2 regions of the Pedococcus soli genome follow, and region 1 is predicted to be linked to the other one. Evidence: predicted binding sites of a transcription regulator. Region 1 holds the regulator's gene; the other holds the start of a gene.
What was found. Region 1 encodes LexA, which represses DNA repair genes until DNA is damaged. Its sites were predicted from a motif close to TCGAACANNTGTTCGA; they were not measured.

Region 1 (7,308 bases):
CGCCGTCGTGGTGGCGGCGAGTGACGACTTCGAGAGTGCGATCCGCGAGCCGTACCTGCCGCGGTGGATCGAGGACGAGCCCATCGTGGTCGACGAGGGGCTCGAGGACCTGGCCACCAAGGCCCTGCACCGCGCGCTGCGGCCCGACGACAACGAGTGGTGGGAGCTGTGGGACGAGGCCAGCGCCACGGACGACATCACCGAGCGCCTGAGCAGGTACCTCGAGACCCTCGGCGAGTGACCCCGACGAGCCGATCCTGCCCGGGGTGACGCCTACCGGCGCCACCCCGGGCACCGGTCAGGACAGGTGCTCCGGCTCCGGTGACTTCTTGTGGTCCCAGTCCGAGCCCGTGGCGTCCTGCGAGGACCCGCCGGCGCTGTCCCCCGACGCGGGCGAGCTCGACGTCGACCGGGCGAGTGAGACCACGACCGACTTCGAGGTCGGGGTGTTGCTGCCGATCGCCGTCGAGTCCAGCGGGACCAGGGGGTTGGTCTCGGGGTAGTAGGCCGCGGCCGATCCCCGCGGGGTGTCGTACGAGACCACCCGGAAGCCGCGAACGCACCGGACCACGTCGTCACCGGTCCACCGGGTGGTGATGTCGACGAGGTCGCCGTCCGCCAGACCGAAGGCCGCGATGTCGTCGGGGTGCACGAAGACCACCTTGCGGCCACCCTCGATGCCGCGATAGCGGTCGCTGAGGCCGTAGATGGTGGTGTTGTACTGGTCGTGGCTGCGCAGCGTCTGCAGCAGCACGTGGCCCTCGGGCACGTGCACCACCTCGATCGGGGAGGCGACGAACTCGGCCTTGCCGGTCTTCGTGTCGAACGTCCGGGTGTCGCGCGGCGGGTGCGGCATGATCATGCCGCCCGGCTTGCGGACGTTGACCTCGTAGTCCTCGCACCCGGGGACGACCTTGGCGATGTGGTGGCGGATGGCGCGGTAGTCGTCGCGCATCGCCTTCCACTGCAGGCCGTACCGGTCCCCGAGCGTCGCCTCGGCGATGCGGGTGACGATGTCGACCTCGGACTTGAGCTGGGGGCTGGCCGGCTCCAGCGGGCCGCGCGACGCGTGCACCGAGCACGTGGAGTCCTCGACCGAGATCCACTGGGCCCCGCTGGCCTGGATGTCCTTCTCGGTGCGGCCCTTGGTGGGCAGGATCAGGGCGGTCTCGCCGCAGACGAGGTGGGAGCGGTTGATCTTGGTGGACACCTGCACGGTCATGCGGACCTTGCGCATCGCGGGGATCGCGATGTCGGTGTCCGACACGGCCTGCACGAAGTTGCCGCCGAGCCCCATGAAGAAGTGGACCTTGCCGTCGCGCATGCCACGCAGGGAGTCCACGACGTCGAGGCCGTGCTCACGCGGCGGGTCGAAGCCGAACTCCTTCTGGAGCGCGTCGAGGAACGTCGCCGGGGGCCGCTCCCAGATGCCCATGGTGCGGTCGCCCTGGACGTTCGAGTGGCCGCGGACGGGAAGGAGGCCCGCCCCCTCACGGCCGATGTTGCCCTGTGCGAGGGCGAGGTTGACGACCTCCTTGATGGTGGCGACCCCGTTGCGGTGCTGGGTCAGGCCCATCGCCCAGCAGTAGACCGTCCGGGTCGACCCGCGCAGCATCTCGGCAGCCTGGGTGATGAGCTCACGGGACAGCCCGGTGACCTCGACGACCTGGTCCCAGTCGACGGCGCGGACGTGGTCGCGCCACTGCTCGAACCCCGTCGAGTGGGTGGCGATGAACTCGTGGTCGAGCGCGTCCCACTCGACGAGCAGCGACCCGATCGCCTGGAACAGCGCGAGGTCGCCGTTGACCTTCACCGGCAGGTGCAGGTCGGCCATCGCCGTGCCGTGGCCGACGACGCCCTTGGGCTTCTGCGGGTTCTTGAACCGCACGAGCCCTGCCTCGCGCAGCGGGTTGATCGAGATGATCTTGGCGCCGTTCGCCTTGGCGATCTCGAGGGCGGACAGCATTCGCGGGTGGTTCGTGCCGGGGTTCTGGCCGGCGATGACGATGACCGAGGCCGTGTGCACGTCGTCGAGGGTGACGCTGGCCTTGCCGATGCCGATGGACTCCTGCAGCGCGATGCTCGTGGACTCGTGGCACATGTTCGAGCAGTCCGGCAGGTTGTTGGTGCCGAACGCGCGGACGAACAGCTGGTACGCGAACGCCGACTCGTTGGAGGCGCGGCCCGAGGTGTAGAAGGTCGCCTCGTCCGGACTCGCGAGCGAGCGCAGCTCGGCGCCGATGAGGTCGAACGCCTCGTCCCACTCGATCGGCTCGTAGTGCGTCCCGCCCGGACGCTTGACCATCGGGTGGGTGATGCGGCCCTGCTGGCCGAGCCAGTGCTCGGTGTGGGCGTCGAGCTCGGCGATGCTGTGCTGGGCGAAGAACTCGGGGGTGGCCCGGTCGCGGGTGGCCTCCTCGGCGACCGCCTTGGCACCGTTCTCGCAGAACTCGGCCGTGTGCCGGTGACCGGGATCGGGGTCCGGCCAGGCGCAGCTCATGCAGTCGAAGCCCTCGGCCTGGTTGAGCTTGAGGAGCGTCTGGGCCGTCCGCTTGAGGCCCATGTGGTCGATGGAGCGCTTCATCGACACCGCCACCGCCGTCGGACCGGCGGCGTGGTCCTCCTGGCCCTTGACCACCAGGTCGGCCTCGGAGTAGTCGCTCTCGTCGTGCTTGCCCATGCGTGAACCTCGTTCTCCGGGTGCCTGGCGTTGCCGGGCGCGTGCCGCGCGGGCCCCGGTCCGGAACCTGCGCCTTCACCCCGAACGTACCCAGTCCCACCCGAACCATGCGCGCCCGGGATGCCCGATCCCCGGTGACCACCCGTGTGCCGCCGCGGGGGTCGGTCCACGGCGGCACACGGGGGAGCTGGGGGAGGGCGGCCGGGGCGCGGCCTCGGTAGCGCTCGGCAGGGCTCGGTAGAGCTCAGTCGGCCCGGACTCGGCTGGGTGGGTCCGGGCGCGGCTCAGACTCGGCGCAGGACCGCCGTGACCTTGCCGAGGATCGTGGCGTGGTCGCCGTCGATCGGCTCGAACGCGTCGTTGTGCGGCATGAGCCAGACCTTGCCGTCCTTGCGCTTGAACGTCTTGACGGTCGCCTCGTTGTCGAGCATCGCCGCGACGATGTCGCCGTTGTCGGCGGTCGGCTGCTGGCGCACGACCACCCAGTCGCCGTCGCAGATGGCGGCGTCGATCATCGACTCGCCGACGACCTGGAGCAGGAAGAGCTGCCCCTCGCCCACGATCTGCCGGGGCAGCGGGAAGACGTCCTCGACGGTCTCCTCGGCGAGGATCGGCACACCGGCGGCGATCCGGCCGAGCACCGGGACGTACGACGCCTCGGGACGCCGGTCGTTCATCCCCGTCTCGTCGAACACCGCCGTCTCGTCCTCGACGCTCGCCCCACCGCGGTAGCCGCGCATGTCGGCCGTCGAGTCGGGGGAGACGACCTCGATCGCGCGAGGGCGGTTGGGGTCGCGGCGCAGGAAGCCCTTGCGCTCCAGGGTGGACAGCTGGTGGGCCACCGAGCTGGGGGAGGTGAGACCGACGGCCTCACCGATCTCGCGCAGGCTCGGGGGGTACCCGCGGCGGTCCACCGAGTTGCGGATCACCTCGAGGACCCGGCGCTGGCGGACGGTCAGACCGTCACCCCGATCGCGGTCGGGGAGCTCCTTGACGTTGTCCTCGCTCATGCCGTTTCCTCGTTTCCGCAGGTCAGGTGGCGTATGCCGCCGTGCTCAGTGCTGTGACGGGTGGGACTGTCAGTGGCCTCTGGTGTGCTGTGAGGCATGAACACAGCGTATGGCGTTCGAACGTCAGTGCCAAACATGTGTTCGAGGCGTGTCTTGAGAAGTTCGAACATGCGTGCTAGAAATCAGCCTAGAGGAACTTCGTACAACCGTTCGAAGGGCTTCGGCCACCTGACCACCACGGAGGACCAGATGAGTGCAGCAGTTGCTTGGGACGTCGCCCCCGCCCCCGTGCGGATGCCCGTTCGGCCCGTGCGCCCGCAGCTCGTCTCGGTGCCCACCGGTGAGGACGTCGTCATCCGTCCGGCGGCGCCGTTGCGGCTGACCCGCGCCGGCCGCCTGGCGATCACCGTGTCCGTGGCCATCACGGCGGTGGTCCTCGCGATCAGCCTGCTCTCGGGGGGCGCGTCCGCAGCGGTCATCGACCACTCGACGACGGTCCAGTCCGGTCAGACCCTCTCCGAGGTCGCGTCGGCCCAGCTGCCGCAGCTGCCGGTCACCGAGGCCGTCGCCCGCATCCAGGTCGCCAACGACCTGACGGGGTCCAACGTCCACGCCGGGCAGACGCTGCTCATCCCGGCCGCCGGCTGAGCGAGGTCACCCCACCCATCACCCGGCATCGGGCGGCGCGGAGAGATCTCCGTGTGAGGGGCGCTCAGGGTTTCGGCGTGATCTTCGGTAGGGCCTTCACGGCCTTGATGTGTCGGTACTTCAACGCCCCGGTGGTGGTGGCGCGGCTGAGGGCGACGTGGTCGACGAGGACCGGTTCACTCAGCTCGGCGATCGGCATCGAGGTCGAGTAGTAGGCGATCCCGCCCCTCATCCGGTACACGACGCCCTTGGTCGTCCGGAGCATCGTCGTGTCGGCAGGCACCGCTCGCAGGCGGTTGTAGGCGCCGCCGTCACCGGCCCGGTCGATGGCCACCTGGTCGACGATCGTCGTGGCCTTGCTTCCGCCGACGTTCGCCCATGCCGAGACGTGGATCGGGGCGCCGCCGGCCATCCGGTAGATCTCCGCCCGCTGCGCGCCCTTGATGAACGTCCCGTCGGGGATGGTGGCCGGCAGGGTGGCGAGGGCGCTGGCCGAGACGGCCATCGTGGCCTTGGCACCGCCGAATGCTGCCCACGTGCTCACGTAGACCGGTGTGGTCCCGACCAGCCGGTAGATCTGCCCGTTCTCCCGGACCTTGAGGAAGCTCCCGGATGCCGGTGGCTGGTAGGGCTGGTCCTTGAAGTGCAGGAAGTTGCTGGGCCAGTTCGCGTCGCCGCGCGGGATGGTCATCCGGGAGGAGTAGCCAGTCCAGGCCGAGTCCGACACGACGATGTAGGAGCTCGTGACCTCTTCCACGTACCCCACGTGGCCGTTGCCGGGCGCGTAGTGGCTGCCGTAGTTCCACTGGGCGATCGCCCCGGTCTTGGCCGTCTGGTCGACCTTGATGCCGCGGTTGCGGGCGCTGGTGGCCCAGCTGCCGCCGCTGCCCATGGCGCTCTGCTGCTTCACCCCGTTCTTCATCAGCCGGTAGGCCGCATAGTTCACGCAGTTGTTCCCACTGGAGTTCACCGGGTACCCCCACACCGACTTCCCGGCGTACCCCGAGAACGAGATGCAGGCGATGGAGTTGGCCTTGCACTCGCGGGAGAGGGTCGCGGCTGAGGCCGGTGGCGCGGTGACCGCGAGTCCGGCCAGGACGACGAGGGCAAGGGTGCCGACGCGGGCGAGGAGGGGGGACAGTCGGGAACGCAGCATGACTTCCTGGGGGTGGGGGACAGGACAGCGCCAGGAGACGCGCATCGCCCCGCCGCGAGGGGTGGCGGCGGACAACCTGTTCAGGCTGGACCGACGGTGTCCGGTTTGTCAGGCAGATCCGGTAAGTCCAACCGTGTAATTCGCCTCCGGTCTCAGATCCCCGTGAGCTCGAGCCCTTTCCCGAGGAACTCGGCCAGCCGCAGTGCCGCGGCACGCACCGCCTGTCGGCCCCTGGCGTCGACGCTGGGGGCCAACCGGATGTCGACCTCGACGACGTCTGCCCGGACGGTGCGCTTCCAGGAGCCGACGTTGGTCTGGTCGAGGACGACCGTGGCCCAGAACGGGTCAGGGTGCTCGGCCAACGGGTGGTCCGTCGCCACCGGGAAGTTCACGGCCGGGTAGCTGAGCACCACCTCGTCGTAGACCGGGAAGAGGTGTGCCGCGGGGGCGGCCGGGCTGCGGCGCGGCACGACGGCAGGGTCGAACCAGTGCGGTGTCCCGTCGACGTCCACCACGTCCAGGTCGTCGCCCAGGTCGGCCAGCGCGGCCCTGGTCCCCGCGACGGTGAGCGACGACCACCGGGTGAAGTCCCTGATGCCGGCCGGTCCGTGCCCGCTGAAGAACCGGCGCACGAGCTCGCGGTGCGCGTCGTCGTGGTCGAGGTGCGTGGCCGGTGGCACGACGTCGTCGACCAGCGCGTACGAGTGGTGCACCCCCTTGACCGGTCCGGAGCACACCAGCCCCCGCAGCTCGGCGACCATGATCAGGTGTCCGAGCTGTTCGCCCGGCCTGATCGGTGATCGCCTCTCCACGAACAGCTCGCCGAGCTCGGGGCGGGTGCGGAACTGCCTGTCCTGCAACAGCTCAGCCAGCAGGGTGAGTCCGCCGTCGAGCCGCCGCGGGTCGTCGAGCCCGAGCTGCCGGTGCCGACCGGCGCTGGCGGCGAGGACCCGGGGAGAGGTCAGCGCGAGGATCCAGCGCAGGTCCTCGCGGGCGACGAAGTGCCACGTCGGCCGCAGGACGTGGGTGCGCACGAAGGTGCCGGCATCGAGCTCGCGGCGCACCGTGGCATACGTGCTCCTGCGGGTGCGCAGGCCCAGGGAGAAGAAGGCGTGGTCACGCTCCTGGCTCTGCACGCACGTGAGCAGCCGCACGGCCTCGGTCGCGGTGCGCAGCGGGGCGGAGGTGAGGCGTTGCGTCGCGAGGCGCTGGGACAGGACGCGCGAGGGATCCATGGCGCCATCCTCTCGAAACGAGCCGCGCACGGGGCGATCATGGAGGTATGGAGCAGAGCGCCACCATCGACATCGCCGCCCCGCCGGATCGCGTCTGGCAGGTCCTGTCGGACGTCGAGCACTGGCCGGAGTGGACCGACACGGTGCGGTGGGTGCGGCGGGTCGACGACGGGCCGCTGCGCACGGGCTCGCAGGCCAAGATCAGCCAGCCACGGATCCCGACCGTGGACTACGTGGTCACCGAGCTGGAGCCGGGGAGGTCGTTCACCTGGGTCAGCGGCGGCGGTGCAGCCCTGACCACGGCACGGCACGTCCTCGAACCCCTGCCCGGCGGCGGGACGCGGGTGCTGCTGTCCGTGAAGCAGGAGGGATGGCTCGGCTCGTTCGTCGGGCGGTTCTACCGGGGGCTCACCGACCGGTACCTCGCGACCGAGGCCGCAGGCCTGAAGGCACGGTCCGAACAGGCCTGAGGTCGTCAGCGTGGGTCGTCAGCGGAGGTCGTCAGCGGAGGTCGCGGCGCATCACGAGGCGCGGCATCCTGCTGGCCACGGCGTCGGTGGTGCCGATGACCTCGAACCC
Region 2 (7,308 bases), 930 kb from region 1:
CTCACGTCCGCCGTGCGCGCGTTCGGGTCGCTGGCGACCCTGTGCGTTGCGCCGCGGCCCGCCTTGACCTCTGCCGCGGTCGCCGCCCGACTCGCTCATGACTGGGCCTGGACCATGGTGAAGCACTCTCCTCGTGCGATGCGGGTGCCACGGGCCCAGTCGGGCGCAGCCATGTCCTTCTTGCCGTGCGGGCGGACCTCGCCGAGGAGGACCGGGGTCGTCGCCGTCCCCACCCAGACGGCGCGCTTGCCCGCCGAGATCTCACCGGGTCCCAAGCCGTCGGGCGCGTCGACCGCACCGGTCGGTGTCAGGGTGACGGGAGACAGCTTGAGGCGCTCGCCCCGGAACGTGGTCCAGGCCCCGGGCGCCGGCGTGCAGCCCCGCACCAGGCGGTCGACGGCGATCGCCGGTCGGTCCCAACGGACCTCGGCGTCCGCGACGTCGAGCTTCGGCGCGAGCGAGACGCCTTCCGCCCCTTGGGGCACCGGCTGCAGCGAACCGTCCTCGATCCCGTCCATGGTGGCCACGAGCAACCCCGAACCCCCGTCGGCGAGTCGCCCGAGGAGGTCTCCCGACGTGTCGGTGGGACGGACGCGTTCGGTCATCACGCCATACACGGGGCCGGTGTCCAGGCCCTCCTCGATGAGGAAGGTCGAGGCACCGGTCATCTCGTCGCCGGCCATCAGGGCGTGCTGCACGGGGGCGGCGCCCCGCCACGCGGGCAGCAGCGAGAAGTGCAGGTTGACCCAGCCGTGGCGCGGGATGTCAAGAGCCGCGCGAGGGATCAGGGCGCCGTAGGCGACCACGGGGCAGACGTCGGGTTCGAGCTCACGCAACCGCTGGAGGAAGTCCTCCTCGCTCGGGCGACGCGGTGTGAGGACCTCGATCCCACGTTCCTGCGCCCACTGCCGCACCGGTGACTGGGCGAGACCCCGACCTCGGCCGGCACGGGCGTCAGGACGGGTCACCACCGCCACGACCTCGTGCGCCGACGCGTGGAGCGCCTCGAGGGCCGGGACCGCCACGTCGGGGGTGCCTGCGAAGACCAGGCGCAGGCTCACAGGCTCCTGCCGAACGTCGCGTGCGGGCTGACCTTGACGGTGGGCGCGGCCTCACCGGACCACTGCGCCTCCCGGATGGCGCGCATGGCGAGCTTGCGCTGCTCGCGGTCCATCCGGTCGATGAACAGGATGCCGTCGAGGTGGTCCGTCTCGTGCTGGATGCAGCGGGCCATCAGCTCGGAGCCCTCGATGACGACGGGCTCGCCGAACTGGTTGAAGCCCTTGGCCACCACCCGCAGCGAGCGGGGCGTCTCGAACTTCATGCCCGGGAACGAGAGGCAGCCCTCCTCACCGTCCTGCATCTCGTCGGAGAGCGCGAGGTCGGGGTTGACGAGGTGCCCGAGCTCGCCGTCGATCCAGTAGGTGAAGACGCGCAGGCCCACACCGATCTGCGGTGCCGCGAGGCCGGCGCCCGGCGCGTCCATCATCGTGTCGGTGAGGTCCTTGACCAGCTGGCGCAGCTCGCGGTCGAAGTCGACGACAGGTTCGGCGGCCGTGCGCAGCACGGGGTCACCGAAGAGGCGGATGTTCTGGATCGACACGGCGACCAGTCTAGGTGCGACGCGTATGGCGCGGTGCGCGCCACCGTGGGCCGCGCTCGTCCCGCGTGGCTCGTGGGACGAATGTGGTTCTGCTGTCAGCGAATTCGAGCGATTCTGGGTGTGGACAAGTCCTTCTGTATCATTCGAACAGGTGTACGATTGAGGTATGTCGGTCAGCCCACTCACCGCCGTCCCGGACACGGTTCCGGACGGTGGCTGGGGTGCGCGGAACCAAGCGTTGTGGGAGCGGACCGCTGCTGTTGCGGGTCGGTTGAACCGGGCGCAGGCCGAGCTGGTCGACATCATCGACGAGGTCATGCGCGACCGGCACTGGGGTGAGGGTGGGTTCAAGTCACCCGAGCACTACCTCGTCGTCCGCGCCGGCCTGTCCCATGCCCACGCCGCTGACATCGTCGCCGTGGCCCGGCGACGCACCGAGCTCACCGACGCAGCTGTGGCGTTGGAGGCTGGGGAGCTGTCCCTGGACCAGGTCGCCGTCCTGGCCCGCCACGTCCCGGTCACCCACCAAGCCTCGGTCACCCAGTTCGCCCGCAACGCCACCGTCACCCAGCTACGCCGAGCCGTCGCCCGACACGCGTTCGCCGCCCCCGCACCAGCCGCACACGCCGCCCAAGGCACCGACGCAGCGGGCAGCGATCTGCCCGTCGAGCCGCACACGCTGAGGTTCGGCGACCTGGACACCGCCGCCCTGCCGTCCACCGCCTTCGAGTCGGCCGCCGAGCAGCGCGCCTGCGCCAAGCCCGACCTGGCCATGTCCTACGACGCCGACGGCCGGTTCCAGCTGCGCTACTCCGCCCCCGCGACCATCGGCGCGCTGGTCGAACAAGCCGTGAAGGAAGCCAAGGACGCACTGTTCCTGCGCCGCAAGACCGACGCGAGTGCCACAGACCTCACCGGCGCCGACGTCGACGACCGCTACGCGGGCTTGCCGACCTACGCCGACGCCCTCGAGGAGATGGCCACCCGCTCCCTCGCGGCGGTCACCTCCACCAGCAGGTCGGCGCACTACCGGATCTACCTGCACCTCGACACGACCGGCGCCTGGGTCAACGGCGGGCACGCCATCCCCCTGCGCCTGCTCGGCCGGTTCATCAGCGACGGGCAGGTCCAACCCGTCTGGGAAACCGAAGGGCGACCGGTGTCCGTCGGGCGGGCCATGCGGATCCTGCCCCACCGCACCCGCCGCCTCATCACCGACCGCGACCGCGGCTGCCGGTTCCCCGGCTGCCCCACCACCGGGTTCGTCGAGGTCCACCACCTCCAGGCATGGGCCGACGGCGGAGCCACCGACACCGACAACCAGATCAGCCTCTGCACCACCCACCACGACGGCATCGACCGCGGCGACTACACCATCACCGGCGACCCCACCCACCCCGACGGCCTGACCGTCACCAACCGGTACGGGCTCCCCATCAGACCACCCCGACCCCACGAAACCGCACCACCACCAGACGGCGACCCACCCGTCCCCGCAGGCACCTACCAACCACCCAGCGGCGGACCCATCAGCTGGAACGACCTCGCCCTCACCTCCGACCACGAGCTCACCCACGGCACACCACCCCCACCCGGGCTCAGCCTCGCCCCACCACCAGCAGCGCAGACCATCTCCTGGCTCAACGACCCCGACAACCCCGACCGCGGACTCATCCGCACCAACTGGGGCCACCACTGAGCGGTGGGTCCGGCTGCACGTCGACCGGATCCACCGCTCAGCGGACGATTGGCCGCGGCTGACTGGTGGCGTCCTTGATGGCGCCCAGGACGCTGGGCAGAGTCTCCGGGTGGCCCATCTCCAGCTCCGCGAGATCCTCGGGTCGGAACCAGGCAAGATCGTCATGCTCTTCCAGCGCTGCGTTGACCGGTTCTCCTCTCCAATCGGTCACGAGGAACCGTGCATGCCTACGCCTCAGAGCCGTGGGTGGCCCGACGGCCGACCACGAAGCCCAGCACGCCGCTCAGCAGCACCACGCCGACCAACGACACCACCAGCGCTGCCTGTCGCCGTTCCGAGATGAGGAAGACTCCCGGCGAGGGCTGCTGGTCCAACGGTGAGTAGGCGAACCAGCCGAACTCCGTCTCCGCGCCACCGATCCACAGGACGGCCCCGGTGACGAGCAGAACGAGAACCAGGGCGACCAGACCGGCGACCTGCCGACGAGAGCTCATGCCGCAAATCTAGGTCAGGAACACGGATGTCGTCAGGCCATCCTGCGATCCTGCGGCCCCCGCGATGGCACACCCGACCCGAGGTCCCGGAGCACCCGGTGACCCCTCGCTGGGCCTACGTCGCCGGGTCGGGCGGGTCGACCCGGACCTGCACGCTGACAGGTTCCTTGCGCGCACTGCGCTTGGCCCGCATCGCGGTCAAGGACGTCGCCAGTGCGTCCCGGTCGGCGAGGGGCACCCGGAGCAGCATGCGCACCGCGTCGTCCGGCAGCGGCAGCGGCCCGAGCCGTTCGGTGCCGTCGGCGAGGTCGGCCTGCTGCACCGCGACGTCGACCGCACGGCGTTCGCCGCTGACGGCGGCCATCACCACGGTGGGTGGCAGCGACAGGGCGGCGCGGTCGGCGAGCTCGCGGGCGGCGAACCACGCCGGGTCCCAGCGAACCAGAGCCTCGACGACCGGCAGGGTGGTGTGGCCGGGCGCCCCGCACAGGACGACCTGCCCACGTGATGCCGAACCCCGGGTCAACGCAGCAGCTGCCAGCCACCGACGCAGCGCTTCCTCCCCCGCGTCGAGCGTCGGGCGGTCGAGCGAGGCCCAGGCGTCGAGCAGCAGCGTGGCGGCGTACCCACCCTCGGCCACGGGCTCTGCCCCCGGGGTCGCGATGACCAGCGACGGCGCGGCCGCGACCCGCTCGAGCACCGCTCCCGCACCCGAGGTGTGCACCGGCACGCCGGGGAACGCCCGTCCCAGCTCCTCTGCCGTGCGCCGGGCGCCGACGACGGACGACCGCAGCTCACGTCCCCCGCACTGGCGGCACTCGAACCGACCGACCCCCCGCCCGCACCAACGGCACCCCGGCTCGGCACCGCGCCCGGTCACGGCGATCGGGCCGGAGCAGTGGGCGCAACGAGCGGGGGCGCGACAGGTCTGGCAGGCGAGCGACGGCACGTACCCCCGCCGCGGCACCTGCACGAGCACGGGCCCGGACTCCAAGGCGGTCTTGGCGGTCCGCCACGCGATGGACGGCAGGTGCGCGCTGGCCGCAGCCGGGTCTCGCTCGAGCTCCAAGCCCTCTCCCGCGACGACCACCCGCGGCACCGCGGCGCGCACCGCGCCGGCCGCGGCGATGGGGCGCAGCGCGCCGGTCTCCACCAGCTGCTGCACGGCCACCGTCCGCGTGAACCCCCCGGACAGCACCGCCGCCCCCTCGACGGCGGCCCGGGTCAGCAGCACCTCCCGGACGTGCGGGTATGGCGCGCGAGGCTCCTCGTGGTTGTCGTCGCCGTCGTCCCACCAGGCGACGAGGCCCAGGTCCTTCACGGGGGCGAAGGCTGCGGCCCGGGTGCCGACGACGACGGACACGTGCCCGCGCAGCACCTTGAGCCACGCGGTGTAGCGCGCCTGCGGGCCCTGGTCCGCGGTCAGCCGCACGTGCCTTCCCGGTCCGAGGGCGGCGGTCAGGGCGGCATCCACCCGGGTGACGTCCCGGTGGTCGGGGACGACGAGGACCGCGCCGCGGCCACCGGCGACGGTTGCCGCAGCAGCCGTCGCGAGGGCCGCCGGCCAGTCCTCTGCCGGGTCGGTCGAGGGCAGGGCCAGCCACGACGCGGCCGGGGTCTCCCCCGAGGTGAGCCGGGTGAGGTAGGCCGGCCCGGCGGCATACCGGGTCCAGGCGGGGCCGGGACCGGAAAGGGCCGGCAGGAGGTCGGGCACCGGCGGCTCGAGGGCCAGGGCCTTCTCCGCAGCGGCGTGGCGCGGCGGGACGGACAGGCGCAGGACGTCACCGAGGGTGCCGGCGTAGCGGGCGGCGACCGCCCGGGCCACCGACAGCTGGCGGGCGGTCAGGACAGGCTCGGGCGACACGACCCGACGAATCGGCGCCAGCCGGCCGTCGTGCTCGGCCGCCGCCTTGCGCTCGACGACGAACCCGTCGAGGTCCTGGCCGGCGAACCGCACCTTGACCCGTGCGCCGGGCACGGCGGTCTCGCCGAGCGCGGTCGGCACGAGGTACTCGAACGGGCGGTCCAGGTGGGCCAGCCCGGTGTCGACGACCACCGCCGCGACGGGGTCGACCTCGGCCGTGTCGGTCGCCTTCGGCGGGCGCGGGGCCTTGGGCAGCGCGGCGCGGATCAGCGACAGCTGCTCGACGGCTCCCGGTTCGGACACGTGTGAAAACTAGTCGACCCGGCCGACACTCCTGCGGGGCAGGGGTCGGCCGGGTCGACCGGACGCTGGGTGCGAGGAGCCGGTCAGCCCTTGACCGCGCGCTGCAGCGCCTCGACGCGATCGGTGCGCTCCCAGGTGAAGGCGTTGTCGACGCCCTCGACCGAGGTGCGGCCGAAGTGGCCGTAAGCAGCCGTCGCCTTGTAGATCGGGCGCAGCAGGTCGAGCTGGTCGACGATCGCTCCCGGGCGCAGGTCGAACACCGAGGTGATCGCGGCCTGGATCTTGTCGATCGGCTCGGTCTCGGTGCCGAACGTCTCGACGTAGAGACCGACCGGCTGGGCCTTGCCGATGGCGTAGGCGACCTGGACCTCGCAGCGGCGGGCGAGGCCGGCCGCGACGATGTTCTTGGCGACCCAGCGCATGGCGTAGGCGGCCGAGCGGTCGACCTTCGACGGGTCCTTGCCGGAGAACGCGCCACCACCGTGGCGGGCCATGCCGCCGTACGTGTCGACGATGATCTTGCGGCCGGTGAGGCCGGCGTCGCCCATCGGGCCACCGATCTCGAAGCGGCCGGTCGGGTTGATCAGGCTGCGGTACCCCGAGATGTCGAGGTCGGTGCCGGTCTCGGCGAGCTCGGCCAGGACCGGGGCGATGACGTGCTGCTCGATGTCGGGCGCGAGCAGGTCGTCGAGCGAGATGTCGGAGGCGTGCTGCGTCGACAGCACGACGGTGTCGAGGCGGACGGCCTTGTCACCCTCGTAGCCGATGGTGACCTGGGTCTTGCCGTCGGGGCGCAGGTAGGCGACCTGACCGGACTTGCGGACCGCGGTGAGGCGCTCGGCCAGCCGGTGCGCGAGGTAGATCGGCAGGGGCATGAGCTCGGCGGTGTCCTCGCACGCGTAGCCGAACATCAGGCCCTGGTCGCCGGCACCCTGCTTGTCGAGCGGGTCGACTCCACCGGTGCGGTTCTCGTGGGCCGTGTCGACCCCCTGCGCGATGTCCGGCGACTGCTCGCCGATGGAGATCGAGACGCCGCAGGAGGCGCCGTCGAAGCCCTTCTCGGACGAGTCGTAGCCGATGCCCTTGATGGTGTCGCGCACGATCTGGGCGATCGGGACGTAGCTGCGGGTGTCGACCTCGCCGGCGACGTGGACCAGCCCGGTGGTCACCATCGTCTCGACGGCGACCCGGCTGTCCTTGTCCTCCGCCAGCATGGCGTCGAGGATCGAGTCGGAGATCTGGTCACAGATCTTGTCCGGGTGACCCTCGGTGACGGACTCGGACGTGAACAGGCGTGCGGACACTCAAAACTCCTTCGGGGGCAGCGGCTGCTGACTGGGGGCCG

Region 2: ACYVKF_RS15570 (HNH endonuclease signature motif containing protein) is a predicted target of LexA. The motif match lies at 1,747-1,762, and genes of this name have one in related genera.

What each region holds. Positions count from the first base shown of each region.
Region 1 covers NZ_BAAGSF010000006.1:979,984-987,291, reverse strand. The annotation lists gene ACYVKF_RS19885 (DUF4259 domain-containing protein) at 1-241, shown strand, start outside; gene ACYVKF_RS19880 (FdhF/YdeP family oxidoreductase) at 299-2,680, opposite strand; gene lexA (transcriptional repressor LexA) at 2,965-3,690, opposite strand; gene ACYVKF_RS19870 (LysM peptidoglycan-binding domain-containing protein) at 3,940-4,338, shown strand; gene ACYVKF_RS19865 (CHAP domain-containing protein) at 4,403-5,494, opposite strand; gene ACYVKF_RS19860 (winged helix DNA-binding domain-containing protein) at 5,647-6,729, opposite strand; gene ACYVKF_RS19855 (SRPBCC family protein) at 6,777-7,199, shown strand; gene ACYVKF_RS19850 (GNAT family N-acetyltransferase) at 7,231-7,308, opposite strand, start outside.
Region 2 covers NZ_BAAGSF010000006.1:54,582-61,889, reverse strand. The annotation lists gene ACYVKF_RS15585 (RsmB/NOP family class I SAM-dependent RNA methyltransferase) at 1-99, opposite strand, end outside; gene fmt (methionyl-tRNA formyltransferase) at 96-1,055, opposite strand; gene def (peptide deformylase) at 1,058-1,603, opposite strand; gene ACYVKF_RS15570 (HNH endonuclease signature motif containing protein) at 1,770-3,302, shown strand; gene ACYVKF_RS15565 (hypothetical protein) at 3,530-3,796, opposite strand; gene ACYVKF_RS15560 (primosomal protein N' family DNA-binding protein) at 3,912-5,963, opposite strand; gene metK (methionine adenosyltransferase) at 6,047-7,267, opposite strand.